2 regions of the Bradyrhizobium sp. WU425 genome follow, and region 2 is predicted to be linked to the other one. Evidence: riboswitches for the same ligand, from Rfam matches in the RefSeq annotation. Region 2 holds a riboswitch; the other holds the start of a gene.
What was found. Region 2 has a riboswitch for S-adenosylmethionine ahead of BcanWU425_RS36125 (O-succinylhomoserine sulfhydrylase). Riboswitches for the same ligand answer to the same signal wherever they lie in the genome.
Positions count from the first base shown of each region.

Region 1 (8,085 bases), 1.5 Mb from region 2:
GACAGCAGCTTCTTGTCCTTCAGGCTCTCCGGCACGTCACCGTTGACGATGCGCAGCGCCAAGCCCTCGGCGATGGCGGTCTTGCCGACGCCGGGTTCGCCGATCAGGACGGGATTGTTCTTGGTCCGGCGCGACAGCACCTGGATCGTGCGGCGGATCTCCTCGTCGCGGCCGATGACCGGGTCGAGCTTGCCGTCGCGCGCCGCCTGAGTGAGGTCGCGGGCATATTTCTTCAGCGCGTCATACGCGTTCTCGGCCGTGGCGGAGTCCGCCGTTCGGCCCTTGCGCAGCGCTTCGATCGCCGCGTTGAGGTTTTGCGGGGTGACGCCGCCCTTGGCCAGGATCGCGCCCGCCTCGCTGGTCTTCTCCAGCGCCAGGCCGAGCAGCAGCCGCTCGACGGTGACAAAGCTGTCGCCGGCCTTCTCGCCAGCCTTTTCGGCGGCGTCGAAGGTGCGCGCGAGTTCGGGCGCCAGATAGATCTGGCCGGCTCCGCCGCCAGAGACCTTCGGCACCTTGTTCAGGGCGTCCTCGGTCGCCTTCAGGATTGCGCGGGAATTGCCGCCGGCGCGGTCGATCAGGCCGGCAGCGAGGCCTTCATTGTCGTCCAGCAGCACCTTCAGGACGTGCAGGGTCGAAAACTGCTGGTGCCCTTCGCGCACCGCAAGCGACTGCGCGGACTGGACGAAGCCTCTGGAGCGTTCGGTATATTTTTCGATGTTCATTTCGTGGTCTTTCCCTCGGCCTGCCCCTGGAGCCCTCAAAGGCACTCCAAACGGCATCTTCATTGGGTTTCCGATTACCGCATTGACGTTTCTCAACCGGCAACGGTCGTTATCAGCCGGCGCTGGCGCCGGCCTGACCCAGATGTGGGAAGCGAGGCCTCGGACCGGAAGAGGCGAGTTCACAATTTCGTGCGCGGATCCGCCCGCTTGGCGCCGGTGGGCCGAATCCCCTAAGTAGCGGCATGACACCCAGCGCAATGACAATCAGCCAGACCGCCGAGATCACCGGGCTCTACCGCTACCCGATCAAGGGCCTGACGCCGGAGGCCCTGCCCCGCGTCTCCCTGCGAGCCGGCCAGACCCTGCCCGCCGACCGCCGCTACGCCATCGAGAACGGCCCGAGCGGCTTCGATCCGGAAGCACCGCAGTGGAAGCCGAAGATCCAGTTCCTGATGCTGGCGCGGAATGAGCGGCTAGCTTCGCTCGACAGCCGGTTCGAGGACGCGACCAATTGCCTGACCATCCGCAAGGACGGCCAGATCGTCGCCAGCGGCGATCTCGAGACCGCCGCCGGGCGCGCCGCCATCGAGGACTATTTCAGGGAAAATTTTCAGCCGGAGCTGAAGGGCCCGCCCAAGATCCTGTCCGGCCGCGACCACAGCTTTTCAGACGTCGCCCGCAAGGTCGTGTCCATCATCAATCTCGACAGCGTCCGCGCGCTCGAGACCATGCTCGGCGGCGCCGCCGTCCACCCGCTACGCTTCCGCGCCAATCTCTACGTGAAGGGCTGGCCGGCCTGGTCCGAGCTCGACCTCGTCGGCCAGACGCTCGCGATCGGACAGGCCCGGCTGCAAGTGGTCAAGCGCATCAAGCGCTGCCCGGCCACCAATGTCGACCCTGATACCGCCAAGCGCGATCTCGAAATCCCCGCCACGCTCTCGAGCAATCTCGGCCACATGGACTGCGGCATCTATGCCGAGGTGATCGCTGAAGGCGACATCGGCGTGGGCGACGCGGTTGCATTGGAACAGCCGAAGCTGGTGTGACGCTGCGCGCTGGCCCCGCTCCGCCATTGCGAGCGAAGCGAAGCAATCCAGGAATGCGCCCGCGGAGACAGTCTGGATTGCTTCGTCGCTTCGCTCCTCGCAATGACGGCCGTCAGTTCGGCATCACATACGCATAGATCCGGCCGCGCGAGACCGGTGCTTCGCGAACGCGGTTGCCGTTGTTGCCGGAGATCATGATCGGATTGCCCTGCGCGTCGACACCGGTGATGATGCCGACATGACCGCCCCGGCCACCACGCGACATCACTGCGATGGCGCCGACCTGCGGACCGGACACGCGCGTGCCGTAATGCGCGAACGAATTCGCCATGTCGGAGCCGGTGCCACGATGACCGGTCTTTTCGAGCACCATGTTCATGAAGCGCGCGCACCACAGGCTACCGCGACCGGTCGGATTGCCGCCGACATAGCGGCGTGCCTCGGACACGAGGCCCGACCCACCGCCGAAGCCGCCGCCGCTCGTCGCGCTATTGGCCATGCCGCCGTCATTCGCGTTAGTGGCTATCCCACCTCCACGCCTCATAATTCGACGGCTGGCGCGCGTGGTCATCTCACCGCTGGTAACCATTCCAGCGTTGCCGCTCATGGCCATTCCACGGCTGCCGCTCATGGCCATTCCACCACTGCCGCTCATAGCCGTTCCAGCGCTGCCGCTTATGGCGATGCCGCCGCTATTGGCGTTCGAATCATAGCTGGCGAAGGTGTTGCCGAAGCCGTTCGCCTGCAATTGCGCCGCGCCGCGCTCGAAGCGCGAGCCGCGTGCATGCCGGTAATGATGATGTCTGCTGGCGTGATGCGCGTAAGCGTGCCGCTCTGCGCTATGACGATGAGGTCGTGCTGACGCCGGAGAAGTGAAGGCGGCGAACGCCGCGAAGAAAACAGCCAGCGCAACGACACAGCGCGACAGGCGAGACGCAAACAACTCGAACATTCTTCATCCTTCGTTGACACCCCACTTCCCCGTCGGCCCGTGCGGTGGCCGACATCCGCGGGCTGTATCAGTATCCTGATGTGGCGAGAACAAGACGCGGCCCCTAAGAATTTGGACGATGATTAATAAGTGCTACCATCGTATGCGCTGACCGCAGGACGGCATTCCAAAGCCGCAGCCACCTCAGGGAGAAAACCGGATGCCTCACGCCCTCACGAAGGACAATTGTCGACTCTATTTCGAAGAAGCGGGCACGGGCACGCCGATTATTTTTCTGCACGAATTCGCGGCCGACTACACCAATTGGGAGCCGCAGATGCGCTACTTCTCGCGCGGCCATCGCTGCATCACCTATTCCGCACGCGGCTACACGCCATCGGACGTGCCTGATGGCGAGGTCTACCGCTACACGCATTTCTACACCGATGCGCTCGCGGTGCTCGATCATCTGAAGATCGATCGCGCGCACTTCGTCGGCCTCTCGATGGGCGCCTATTCGTCGCTCCAGATCGGGCTCAACGCGCCCCAACGTGCGCTGTCGATGACGCTCGCCGGCGTCGGCTCGGGCTCGGAGATCGAGAACCTCGACGCTTGGCGCCAGCAGTGCCGCGCCAACGCGGAGCAATTCGAGATGCTCGGCTCAGCCGAAGTCGCAAAAGTCACGCGCGAGGCGCCGAGCCGGATTCCCTTCCTGGTGAAGGACCCGCGCGGTCACGCCGATTTTTATGCCGCCCTGGCGCGGCACGACGCCAAGGGATCAGCGCGGACGATGCGCGGCTTCCAGGCCGGCCGTCCCTCGATCTTTACGATGACGGACGCGATCAGAGCGGCCACGACGCCGGCACTCATCATCTGCGGCGACGAGGACGATCCGTGCGTGGGCGCAAGCCTGTTCCTGAAGAAGCATCTGCCGGCGGCAGGGCTCGCCATGTTTCCAAAGTCCGGCCACGTCCTTAATCTCGAAGAGCCAGCGCTGTTCAACGAAACGGTGGAACGGTTCGTCACGCTGGCGGAAGCGGGAAGATGGCCGGTGCGCGACCCGAGGTCACTGGCGGCGCATTAGCGCGAAGGCGTCACCAGGTACTGGGTCGCGTAGATGGGGTAACGGGCCGGCCTACTTCCTGCCGCCCCGCGTCAGCAGAAACACGCCCTGCTCGCCGAACAGATTCCACACCCACCAGGGCATCCGCAGCCGCAGCGGACGGCCGTAGAGGTCGAGCGCCTCGGCACGTTCCATCTTGACGTCGATCGCGTCGCAGAGCTCGACGAAATCCTTGATGGTGCAGAAATGGATGTTGGCGGTGTCATACCAGCTTGCCGGCAGGTTCTCCGTGCGCGGCATGTGGCCGCCGATCAGGAGCTGGAGCCGCATCTTCCAGAAGCCGAAATTCGGGAACGACACGATGGCGCGGCGGCCGATGCGCAGCAAATTCTCCAGCACCACTTTCGGCTGCCGCGTCGCCTGCAACGTCTGCGACAGGATCACGTAGTCGAAGGCGTCATCCGGATAATTCACGAGGTCGGTGTCGGCATCGCCCTGCACCACCGCAAGACCCTTGGCGACGCAGCGGTTGACGCCCTCGCGCGACAGCTCGATGCCGCGGCCGTCGACACCGCGGGTTTCCAGCAGTTGGAGCAGGTCGCCCTCGCCGCAGCCGACGTCGAGCACCTTCGAGCCCGGCTTGACCATCTCGGCCACCAGCACATGGTCGGCGCGAAAATCACCGGGTTGCCCGGCCACAACGCCGCCGAGCGGCAACGTTTCCTGTACAGACATGCCTAGTCGTCCTTGTTAAGCATTCCTGGCGGTAAGCCCGCGCGCCTTGCCCGCCGATTGCAGGAAGGCACGGGCGATGTCGAAGAACTCGGGCACGTCGAGCAGGAACGCGTCGTGACCGCGATCGGTCTCGATTTCGGCGAACGACACCCGCGCGCTCGACGCATTCAGCGCGTGCACCAGCGCGCGCGATTCCGAGGTCGGGAACAGCCAGTCGCTCGTGAAGGAGACCACGCAGAAGCGGGTCTGGATTCCCGCGAACGCCTTCGCCAGCACGCCACCATGGTCGGCGGCGATGTCGAAATAGTCCATCGCGCGGGTCAGATAGAGATAGGAGTTGGCGTCGAAGCGCTCGACGAAGGACGAGCCCTGGTAGCGCAGATAGGACTCAACCTGGAAGTCGGCGTCGAAAGAGAAAGTCGGCAGCTCGCGGTCCTGCATGCGCCGCCCGAATTTTCGATGCAGCGCGGCGTCGGAGAGATAGGTGATGTGCGCCGCCATCCGGGCGACAGCGAGGCCACGATGCGGATGGATGCCTCGATCGGCATAGCCGCCATGGTGCCAGTCGGGGTCGGCCATCACCGCCTGGCGGCCAAGCTCGTGGAACGCGATGTTCTGCGCCGAGTGTCGTGTCGAGCAGGCAATCGCCAGCGCGGAGAACACGCGACTCGGATACGCCGCAGTCCATTGCAGCACTTGCATGCCGCCCATCGAGCCGCCGACGACCGCGAACAGCGTGTCGATGCCGAGCCGGTCGATCAGCATCGCCTGCGCGCGCACCATGTCGGGGATGGTGATGACGGGGAAATCGAGCCCCCAAACCTTGCCGGTCGCGGGATTGATCGAGGCCGGGCCGGTCGAGCCCATGCAGCCGCCGATCACGTTGGAGCAGATGATAAAATACTCGCTGGGATCGAGCGGTCGGCCCGAGCCGACCAAAGTCTCCCACCAGCCGGGCTTGCCGGTGACAGGGTGCACATTGGCGACGTGCTGGTCGCCGGTCAGCGCATGGCAGATCAGGATCGCGTTGGAGCGATCGGCATTCAGCTCGCCATAGGTCTGGTAGGCGATCTGGAACGGGCTGAGATCGACCCCGCAGTCGAGCCGCAGCGGCTGCTCCGAGCCGAACTGCGCGACGTGCGAACTCGGATGATCCACCTCGTGCGACCGCTCGTCGGCGGTGATCGCGGGACTCGGAATTGACTGGACGCCAACCATCTGACCATCGACCTCGTTTGCGGTCGTCGTGGTGACCGCATTGACATCAGGCCATGAAAAACCCGGCCTGAACGATAGGTTCGGCCGGGATCGAAAGCGTCCCCGGCCTGTTTAGCGAGTTTTTTAACGTGGCTGCAAGCCGGCCGGCTCAAATGACCACGGAACGGGTAAAAACTACCGTCCTGGACGGTTTTCGTCAAGTCACGGCCCGGATCAGCCAAATTCGCCTGTCGCGCCACGGGCGGAAAGGGCCCGATTTCTCTTTGCATTTCTCTTTGCTTTCGCAGCCCCGACTGCCTAATCAGGATATCCATCACAGCGGTGACGGCTCGACTGATCCGCATTGGAACGCCTCTCAGCAGCACCTGTCAGACATGTCCCAACGTCCGCCCGCGCCACCATCACTCCAGGAATTGCGTAAGGAGATCGACGCGATCGACGAGGGCATGCATCGCCTGCTGATGCAACGCGGCGACATCATCGACCGCCTGATCCAGGTGAAGCAGACCCAAGAGGTCGGCTCGGCGTTCCGCCCGGCACGCGAGGCCTCCATGATGCGCGACCTCGTGCAGCGTCATCGCGGCATCCTGCCGCTCGACACGGTCGAGAGCATCTGGCGCGTCATCATCGCGACCTTCACCTATGTCCAGGCCCCGTTCTCGGTCCACGCCGACATCTCGGCGAGCGAGCCGGCCATGCGCGATTCCGCGCGATTCCATTTCGGCTTCACCGTGCCTTACGTCGCGCATTTCAGCGCGCAGGCGGCGGTCGAGGCCGTCGCGAAGTCCAAGGGCGATCTGGCGCTGGTCTCGGCGACCTCGAGCCGCACGCCGTGGTGGCTGTCGCTGGAAGAAGCTGGCGCGCCAAAGATCATCGCGCGGCTGCCCTTCGTCGAGCGCGCCGACCATCCGGCGGCGTTGCCCGTGTTCGCGGTCTCGCGCGTCGCCGACAGCGCGCTGGTGACGGAGGTCGAGACCTTCAGCGTACGCGTCTCTGGGTGGAATGCGGAGGTCGCGCGCGCCCTGTCGCCGCTCGCTGAGATCGTGGCGGTGCCCGACACCGCCTTCGACGGCGCCGCGCTGCTGGTCTCGGTCACCGCGACAAGCAGCATCGACAAGATCAAGGCTGCCCTGATCGAAGCGGGGGCCTCGGTGCGCTCCACGGCCCTCGTCGGCAGCCACGCAACGCGCTATACGGTGCCCCCGACCGGGTCGAAATCGTAAGTCGCGAACCGCTTAAGCCAGTCCGGAGTTGAAGATGTCCCGCCCCATGCCGAATCCCGGCATTCTCGATATTGCGCCCTATACGCCCGGCAAGACCCCGGTGGCAGAGCCCGGCCGCAAGGTGTTCAAGCTCTCGGCCAACGAGACGCCGTTCGGGCCCTCGCCGAAGGCGATCGAGGCGTTCAAGCAGGTGGCGGATCATCTGGAAGACTATCCGGAAGGAACCTCGCGCGTGCTGCGCGAAGCAATCGGGCGCACCTTCGGGCTCGATCCCAACCGCATCATCTGCGGCGCCGGCTCGGACGAGATCCTCAACCTGCTCGCCCACACCTATCTCAGCCACGGTGACGAGGCGATCTCGACCACGCACGGCTTTCTGGTCTATCCGATCGCGACCATGGCGGTCGGCGCGAAGAATGTCATCGCGGCCGAGAAGAACCTCACCTGCGATGTCGACGCCATCCTCAAGGCGGTGACGCCGAAGACAAAGCTGGTCTGGCTCGCCAACCCCAACAATCCGACCGGCACCTATGTGCCGTTCGACGAGGTCAAGCGCCTGCGCGCCGGCCTGCCCTCGCACGTGCTGCTGGTGCTGGACGCAGCCTATTGCGACTACGTCTCGCGCAACGATTACGAGATGGGGATCGAGCTGGTCGCGACCACCGAAAACACGGTGGTGACCCACACCTTCTCCAAGATCCATGGTCTTGCGGCGCTGCGCATCGGCTGGATGTTCGGCCCCGAGCACATCATCGACGCGGTCAACCGCATCCGGGGTCCCTTCAACGTGTCGACGCCGGCCATGTACGCCGCCGTTGCCGCGATCGAGGACACAGCGCACCAGGCCATGTCGAAGCAGTTCACCGAGACCTGGCGCGACTGGCTCGCCGAGGAGATCGGCAAGCTCGGGCTGAAGGTGACGCCGAGCGTCGCCAATTTCGTGCTGATCCACTTCCCGACCGAGGGCAAGACCTCGGACGCAGCCGACGCCTTCCTCACCAAGCGCGGGCTGGTGCTGCGCGGCTTGAAGAACTACGGCCTGCCGCATTCGCTGCGCATGACCATCGGCACCGAGGAGGCCAACCGCCTCGTCGTCGAGGGCCTGCGCGACTTCATGGCCGGACGATGAGCGCGACCCCGCACTTCC
Region 1 covers NZ_CP088089.1:1,209,195-1,217,279, reverse strand. Annotated here, with positions in the region: gene clpB (ATP-dependent chaperone ClpB) at 1-722, opposite strand, end outside; gene BcanWU425_RS05815 (MOSC domain-containing protein) at 980-1,768, shown strand; gene BcanWU425_RS05810 (TIGR02594 family protein) at 1,881-2,720, opposite strand; gene BcanWU425_RS05805 (alpha/beta fold hydrolase) at 2,920-3,783, shown strand; gene metW (methionine biosynthesis protein MetW) at 3,835-4,497, opposite strand; gene metX (homoserine O-acetyltransferase MetX) at 4,513-5,715, opposite strand; SAM riboswitch at 5,806-5,885, opposite strand; gene BcanWU425_RS05790 (chorismate mutase) at 6,090-6,938, shown strand; gene hisC (histidinol-phosphate transaminase) at 6,973-8,067, shown strand; gene BcanWU425_RS05780 (prephenate/arogenate dehydrogenase family protein) at 8,064-8,085, shown strand, end outside.
Region 1: another riboswitch for S-adenosylmethionine. It lies ahead of metX (homoserine O-acetyltransferase MetX); the one in region 2 lies ahead of BcanWU425_RS36125 (O-succinylhomoserine sulfhydrylase).

Region 2 (8,085 bases):
GATGACGGCGCTATCGCTCGCTTCTCTACATCAAGGAACTCAACCAGGATTGCATCATGGCCTCCATCCACAACGACATTCCCCTCAACGCCCCAGCGCGCGACGTCTGGGATGCCGTGCGCGATTTCGGCGCGCTGCATCGGCGGTTGGCGCCGGGCTTCGTCACGGCCTGCACGCTCGACGGCGACACGCGCATCGTCACCTTCGCCAACGGATCGGTGGCGCGCGAGGTGCTGGTCGATTGCGACGATGCGCGGCAGCGGCTGGTCTACGCGATCAACAACGAGCGGCTGAAGCATTACAGCGCCTCGGTGCAGGTGATCGCCGAGGGCGAGGCGAGATGCCGCCTGGTCTGGATCATCGACATGCTGCCGAACGAGCTCGCGCCCTATGTGCAGGGACAGACCAAGGACGCCGTCGCCGCCATACACCGCGCGTTTCCGGCCGCAGCTGCGTGATCTTTCTCACAGAGCCCAGCCCTCGTCCGCAATAACGATGGCGCCGTGCGTCCGGTTGGCTCCGCTCTCCCGGCGGCGCCACGCACGCGAGGAGCAGGCCATGAGAGGTGCGGACAAGGTGATCTGCCAGGCGGCCGCCGTGCTGCTGATGTTTTCGATTTCGAGCGCGCCGGCAAAGGCGCAGTTCTTCGGCGGCGGCGGTGCCGGCGGCGAGGACATAATGACCCAGATGGCGCCGATGCTCGAGATGATGAAGGCCAAGATGGGCAAGCGCCGCTTCGGCATGATGATGCAGACCATGGGCCCGATGATGAGCCGCATGATGGAGAATGGCGGTGGTGGTCTTGGCATGATGGGCGGCGGTGGCATTGGCGGCCTCGGCGCCGGCAACCTCGGCGGCGGTTTCGGCGCGCCCAATTACGGCGGCTACGCGCCGATGGGTGGAGGCGGCACCATGCCGGCCGGAATGGGCGGCATCGGCGGCGGCGATATCATGGGCATGCTCGGCGGCGCCGGTGGCGGCGACATGATGGCGATGATTCCGCAACTGATGCGGCTCGCCAATGTCGGCGGTGGTGGCGGCCATCGCCGCCACAGGCACCGCTAGTCCGCGGCGGCCGACAGAGCCGGCCTGATCGCAGGTTTGGTTTGGCGCGGTCCCCAGCGTGTCAGCACCACGCTGGAGCACGAGAGCAGGCCGAGCACGACCATCGAGCTCGCCGCCAGCCAGAAGAAGCTTTGCGCGGTGGCATCATGCGTCGACAGCCACCAGCCGACAGCCGAGATGTAGATCAGCCGCGCGGTCTGCGCCAGCACCGGGCCGATCACCTTCGCAGCGCCCTGCGACGAGAAATACATCGTCGAGGCGAGGCCGATGAAGGCGTAGAACGGCGCCACTGTCGACAAATATTGGTGGCTGGTGGCGCGCACGGTCGCGCTGTCCGTGAAGATGTTCACCCAGAGATCGGGGAAGGCCGCGACCAGGCACGCCGGTGCACCGACGGCGACGAAGGCGCTCGCCGCTGCGATCCAGGCGATGCGCCGGGCGCGGGCGATGCGGCCGGCGCCGACCGCCATGCCGATCATCGGCACCGAGGCGATGCCGAACGAGAACGCGATCGAGGTCAGCAGGAATTCCAGCCGCGCACCGATGCCGTAGCCGGCCAGGATCGCGGTGCCGAATTTCGCAAGCATGTGAGTGAAGATCGAGATCGTCAGCACCGATTGCAGCGGCGAGAAGCAGGCGATGGCGCCCACTTTGAGGATGTCGAAAAACATCGCCCATTGGATGCGAAGTCCGCGCAGCTTCGGCGTCACGCGGGCGCGGCCGGAGAACAGGTACCAGCCCATCACGCCGATATTCATGCAATAGGCAATCAGCGCGCCGGCGGCGACCCCGCGCATGCCGAATTGCGGCACCGGACCGAGGCCGAGGCCAAGCGTGCCACCGAGCACGATCTGCCAGGCCGCGGAATTGAGGATCAACAGCGACGGCAGCTTCATGTTGCCGGTGCCGCGCAGGACGCCGGCCATGGTGTTGAGCAGCCAGGGCAGCACGGCGCCGCCGAAAAACACCTGGGTGTAGGCGATCGCATGCGTCAGCACGTCGCCGCGGCCGCCGAGCATCTCAAGCACCTTGGGCCCGAAGATCAGCATGCCCAGCATGAAGACGAGGCCGAAGCTGATGCCGATCAGCAGCGCGTGCGCGGCGAGCGTCCCGGCACGCTCGCGATCGCCCGCGCCGAGCGCGCGCGCGATGGCGGAGGCCACCGCGCCGCCCATCGCACCGCCTGACATGGTCATGGTCAGGATCACTGTCGGAAACACCAGCGCCATCGCGGCCAGCGCTTCCACGCCGAGCCGTCCGATATAGGAGGTCTCCGCAATCACGGTGCAGGTGCCGGCTGAGAGCGCGACCACGTTGGGCCAGGCCAGCCCGAGCAGCGTGCGCAGGATCGGCCCGTCCATCAGCGCGCTCCTCACGGGGCGCGGAGGCGGCGGCAGCGGACGCTCTTGTTCATCGACCGGGATTTCGGCGATGTCTGACATGTCCTCTCCGGGCAAAGCGCCATTTCCGGCGCAGCAATGCTTGGGTGTGCCAATGAATTGGTTCGCGCAGGGCGCAACAAGAGGCTTGTTAGCACGACGCGCAGCGATTCCTCCTGCGCTAGGTGCAGGCGTGCCCTGCGGCAGCGCGGTGACGCCGTCGTCTACCCAATCGTCCAGAGCAATGGCGGACGACCGCTCGGTGTCGGGGACAGGTGCACGCCGATGTGCCGGCCGCACCCGGCCGCAAGCCCCTCGAACAACCCCGCCAGCACCTTGGCGCAAGCGGAGTGGTTATCGGCGCCGTCTTCCATCAACCTCCAGCTCTGCTGACGGATTTCGAACGTGCCCTCGGATTGCGTCGTCTCAGCCGCATCGTCCTGCGCGACAAACAGCGCGTTGAGGAACGTCGCGAATTCGCTCGCACCGCCGCGGCCCATCGACAGCGCCGCAGCGACCTCATCGAAATATTGCATCCCGATCAGCTTGCCCGTGAGGTGCAGGAGATAGCCCGCATCCTCCGGACCGAACAGCTGCACCATCACGGGCGCGGCGGTGCGCACATATTCCATCGCATAGTTGCGATAGGCTTTTTCCAGTCTCGGCCTTGGCCAGCTTGCGACCGGCAACGCCGGAGCCGCGGCTGCATCGAACAGCGGGGCTTCGAGGTGCCGCGCGAACACGAGGCGCTGGTCGAGTTCGAGGGGCTGGTCATATTGATAATAGTAGCCTTCGAGCCCGTCCTGGCCGTCGACGCTCTGCTTGGTGCAGACGAACCCCAATCTGGTATCGCCGAGCGCCACGCCGTTGTTGGCGTGCCAGCCGCGCAGCATCGCGCGCGAGACTTCGCCCGGCACGCCGCAGATGGCAGTGCCTTTCCAGATCCAGCGCGGCGGCGGATAGCGGATCCAGGCTTTGCGGTCGCTCTCATACATGTATTCGACGTGCACGCCGCCGATCCAGTTCGAGAGATAGTGATATTGCGCGGCTGCCACGGCGGGCGGCAGATGGCTCAGCCCGAGCTTCTCCAGCCCCGGCAGGAAGCGCTCCTGCTGCTGGCGGCGGAACACGCGAAAGACGAACTCCGCAGCATCTGCCGTGCCGCGACGCGTGACCACGGTGAGGATCAGACCGGTGAAGTAGGCGTGATAGAGATCGGCAACCGCGCGCCAGCGTTTCCATTGAGCTTCCTGCGCGGGGTCTGGTGCGGTCATGTTCGCTCCCGATCGTTGTTCTGATCGAGTGTGTCACTGCATCCGGTGACGGACAAGTTGAGCCGCACGCAGGGAGCCCTGCACGCCGGCGCGCCAATTCCGCATCACGAATTTTGCGCAGGCTTAGTTTGCGAGGCTTTGGCGGCACGCTCGCGCTCGACGCGCTCGGTGACGTCGCGTGCCATCGCCACCGATCCTTGCACCACTCCAGCGGCGTCCCGCACCAGCGCAAAGGTCATCTCGATGTAGAGCTTGCGTCCGTCCTTGTGCAGCGCGCGGGTCAGTGTCGGCTTGCCCGCAAGCTTCATCGCGCCGCTGGCAAGCGCGGCCTCAAAACCTTTCCAGTGCGCGGCGCGCAGATGTTCGGGAATGATCAGGTCGAGATTCTGGCCCAGCGCTTCGTCCGCCGAGAAGCCGAACAGTGCGGACGATGCGCGGTTCCAGCGCATGATCGTGCCGGAGCGATCCGAATAGATCAGCGCGTCGGCGACGTCGTCGAGGATTCTTGCGTCGAGTTCGGATTGATCTGTCATTTCGCCACCTCGGACGTAGCCCGGATTCACTTCCCATCTTGACACAGATTCGGTGTCATCGCCCGACTTGATCGGGCGATCCAGTATTCCAGAGGCGGATGTGATCGAACCAATAGGCTACGGCGTACTGGATGCCCCGGTCAAGCCGAGGCATGACAGCGGAAGGTGAGGCTATCCCTACACCCGGAAATGCTTGCTCAGCTTCAGGCCCTGCGCCTGGTAGTTCGAGCCGATGCGCTGGCCGTACATCGCGTCGGGGCGGGCCAGCATCTTCTCGTAGACGAGGCGGCCGACGATCTGGCCGTGCTCGAGGATGAACGGCACCTCGCGCGAGCGCACTTCGAGCACGGCGCGCGAGCCTAGCCCGCCGGCGCCGGCATAGCCGAAGCCGGGATCGAAGAATCCGGCATAATGCACGCGGAACTCGCCGACCAGCGGATCGAACGGCACCATCTCCGCGGCGTAATCGGGCGGCACCTGCACCGCCTCTTTCGACGCGAGGATATAGAACTCGCCGGGATCGAGGATCAGGCTGCCGTCGGGACGGGCCGAGATCGGCTCCCAGAAGTCCTCGACGGAATAGCCGGCGCGGCGATCGACGTCGATGACGCCGGTGTGGCGCTTGGCGCGGTAGCCGACGAAGCCGCCGCTCTTCTCGCCGGAGAGATCAACAGAGACGGCGACGCCGCCGGTGAGGTCGGCATCGTCGATATCGACGAGACGCTCGGTCGCGTGCAGCGCCTCGAGGTCCTCGATGTTGAGGATGGCATCGCCGGTGCGGAAGCGCACCTGGCTCAGGCGCGAGCCCTCGCTGACCAGCACCGGAAACGTCTTCGGGCTGATCTCGGCATAGAGCGGGCCGTGATAGCCGGCACCGATCATGTCGAAGCGGCGGGTGCCGTCGGCGATCACGCGGGTGAAGACGTCGAGCCGGCCGGTCGAGCTCTTCGGGTTGGCGGCCGCGACGATTTCCGGCGGCAGCGCGAGGCTTTCAAGCAGCGGCACGATGTAGACGCAGTTGGTCTCCAGCACCGCGCCGTCGGCGAGGCTGAACTCGTGCAGCTTCAACTCGTCGATGCGCTCGGCGACCGTGGCGCCGGGACCGGGCAGGAAGCTGGCGCGAACGCGATAGGCGATATCGCCAAGACGCAAATCGAGGCTCGCCGGCTGGATCTGGCTTTCGACGAAGTCGTAAGCGGGCAGGATGAGACCGCCCTCCGCCATCGCCGCGATCATGCGGTCGGGCAGGATACCATTGGCGTCGGCGGCGACCGTGAACGTCAACCCGGGGTCCTCATCAGGGATCAAACACATCCCGACATGCGGGAAATATGAGCGTTTTACGGCTATCCGATGGACGTCTTGACGGAAAGGGCATTGCGGAATATGAGCATGACTTATCCCGTGGTGATTTGAGCCGGCCGGCTTGCAGCCACGTTAAATAAGTCGCTAAACAGGCCGGGGACCTCTGTGATCCCGGCCCGTGGAGATATTCCAGGCCGGTTTTTTTGTGACCATTCTCGATGGTCACTTCAGGAGGTCCTATGTCGAAGTCCCCGGCGCCAACCGCCCACTACCGTCCCGAAACTCGCCTGGTTCATTCCGGCACCTTACGCTCGCAATATGGCGAGACGTCGGAGTCGCTGTTCCTGACCCAGGGCTACGTTTACAACAGCGCCGAGGAGTGCGAGGCGCGATTCAAGGGCGAGGACCCCGGCTTCATCTATTCACGCTACTCCAATCCGACCATCTCGATGTTCGAGCGCCGCATGATCGAGCTCGAAGGCGCCGAAGCGGCACGTTCGGCCGCGACCGGCATGGCCGCGGTGACGACCGCGATCCTGGCGCCGCTCAAGGCCGGCGATCACGTCGTGGCCTCGCGCGCGCTGTTCGGCTCGTGTCTCTACGTCGTGCAGGATTTACTGCCGCGCTACGGCATCGAGACCACGCTGGTCGACGGCCTCGATCTCGACCAGTGGCAGCGCGCCATGAAGCCGAACACCAAGACGTTCTTCCTGGAGAGCCCGACCAATCCGACGCTCGACGTGCTCGACATTCCCGGCATTGCCGAGATCGCGCATAGTGGCGGCGCGCGGCTCGTCGTCGACAACGTGTTCGCCACCCCGATCTGGCAGAGCCCGCTCGCGCTCGGCGCCGACGTCGTGGTCTATTCCGCGACCAAGCACATCGACGGCCAGGGCCGCTGTCTCGGCGGCATCATCCTGTCCTCGGAAGCGTTCATCGCCGAGCACATCCACAATTTCATGCGCCAGACCGGCCCGTCGATCTCGCCGTTCAACGCCTGGGTCCTGCTCAAGGGGCTGGAGACGCTCGCCGTGCGCGTGCGCGCGCAGACCGAGACGGCCGCGCGCATCGCGGACGTGCTGGCGAGCCATCCGAAGATTTCGCGGCTGGTGTTTCCCGGCCGCGCCGATCATCCGCAGGCTGCATTGGTGAAGAAGCAGATGCGCGGCGGCTCGACGCTGGTCGGCCTCGAGGTCAAGGGCGGCAAGCAGGCGGCGTTCCGCGTGCTCAACGAGCTCAAGCTTGCCAAGATCTCGAACAATCTCGGCGACGCCAAGAGCCTCGTCACGCATCCGGCAACGACGACGCATCAGCGCCTCAAGCCGGAGGACCGCGCCGCGCTAGGCATCAGCGAGGGATTCATCCGCTTCTCGGCGGGGCTTGAGCACGCAGACGATCTGATCGAGGATCTGACGGCGGCGCTGGAGAAGGCGTGAGTTATTGTCGTCCCGGCCTAGTGCGCAATTGCGCATGGGGGCCTGGACGACAAGTCACATTGGCCGGTACGTCCGCACGTCCGCGGGCACGTTCACGCCGAGCTTGATCTGGCCGACGGAGCGAATGATGTCGTCGCCGAGGAGCTGGGCGAAGCAGGCATAGCCCCAATCGTTCATGTGCAGTCCGTCGGCGATCACGAAACTCTCGACCGGAAGCGATTGCTTCTCGTGCCAGTCGCGCATCACCTCGAAGCGCGGGAAGATGCCGACGTGACGGAGCTCGGCGACCTTGCCGAGCAGCTTCACCATCTTGCCGGCGCTCTCGGCGCGCTGGTTGACCGCGGGCGAATATTGCGGATCGACCAGCACGATGTCGGTGCCGCCGGTGGCCTGGATGCGAGCGATGCCGTCCTCGACAAGTTTGGCGGTCTCGCCAGGATCGAGATTGCGCAGCACGGCATTGGTGCCGACCTGCCAGATCACCAGATCCGGATGCACGTCGATCACCTCTTTCTGGAGACGCTTCATCATCTCGGGCGCATCCTCGCCGCCGACGCCGGCATTGACGACGGTGATGTCGGCGGTCGGATAGTGCCGGTGCAGCTGCGCGGCAAGGCGATTGGGATAGTTGAACTCCGGCGAGCTCGCGCCGAATCCCGCGGTCGACGACGAGCCGAACGCGACGATGACGACGGGCTGGCCGGCGACGAGCTTGCCCGCGACATGCGGCAGCGAGCCCATCGCCTTCGAGCCGCCCTTCGGCGACAGGCAGGGCACGCGGCTAAAGATGTCGCCGGCGGATTTCGCGACCTGCTTCACCTTGTCGATGGCGCGCGCCGTGATGCCGCGCTGGTCGGGGGACGTCGCTGCGACGGTGGTCTGGGACGGTGAAGCGGGAGCCGGATCAGCCGACTGCTGCGGGGCCGGTGTTGCCTGCGCGGCCTGCGTCTGCGCGTGGGACTGCGAGGCCGGACTCAGCAACAGCAGCACCGCTGCTGCGGGCACAGCCAGCCATGCCGTCAGGCAAAAAGGGCGGAGAGAACTCATTAACGCTAGACCTCAATTTTGCTGCTGGGCCGGCTCCAGATGGGCA
Region 2 covers NZ_CP088089.1:7,582,931-7,591,015, forward strand. Annotated here, with positions in the region: gene BcanWU425_RS36095 (SRPBCC family protein) at 57-458, shown strand; gene BcanWU425_RS36100 (hypothetical protein) at 559-1,065, shown strand; gene BcanWU425_RS36105 (MATE family efflux transporter) at 1,062-2,507, opposite strand; gene BcanWU425_RS36110 (hypothetical protein) at 2,669-3,718, opposite strand; gene BcanWU425_RS36115 (PAS domain-containing protein) at 3,823-4,251, opposite strand; gene BcanWU425_RS36120 (2'-deoxycytidine 5'-triphosphate deaminase) at 4,429-5,565, opposite strand; SAM riboswitch at 5,646-5,725, shown strand; gene BcanWU425_RS36125 (O-succinylhomoserine sulfhydrylase) at 5,796-6,992, shown strand; gene BcanWU425_RS36130 (SGNH/GDSL hydrolase family protein) at 7,047-8,039, opposite strand; gene BcanWU425_RS36135 (SGNH/GDSL hydrolase family protein) at 8,052-8,085, opposite strand, start outside.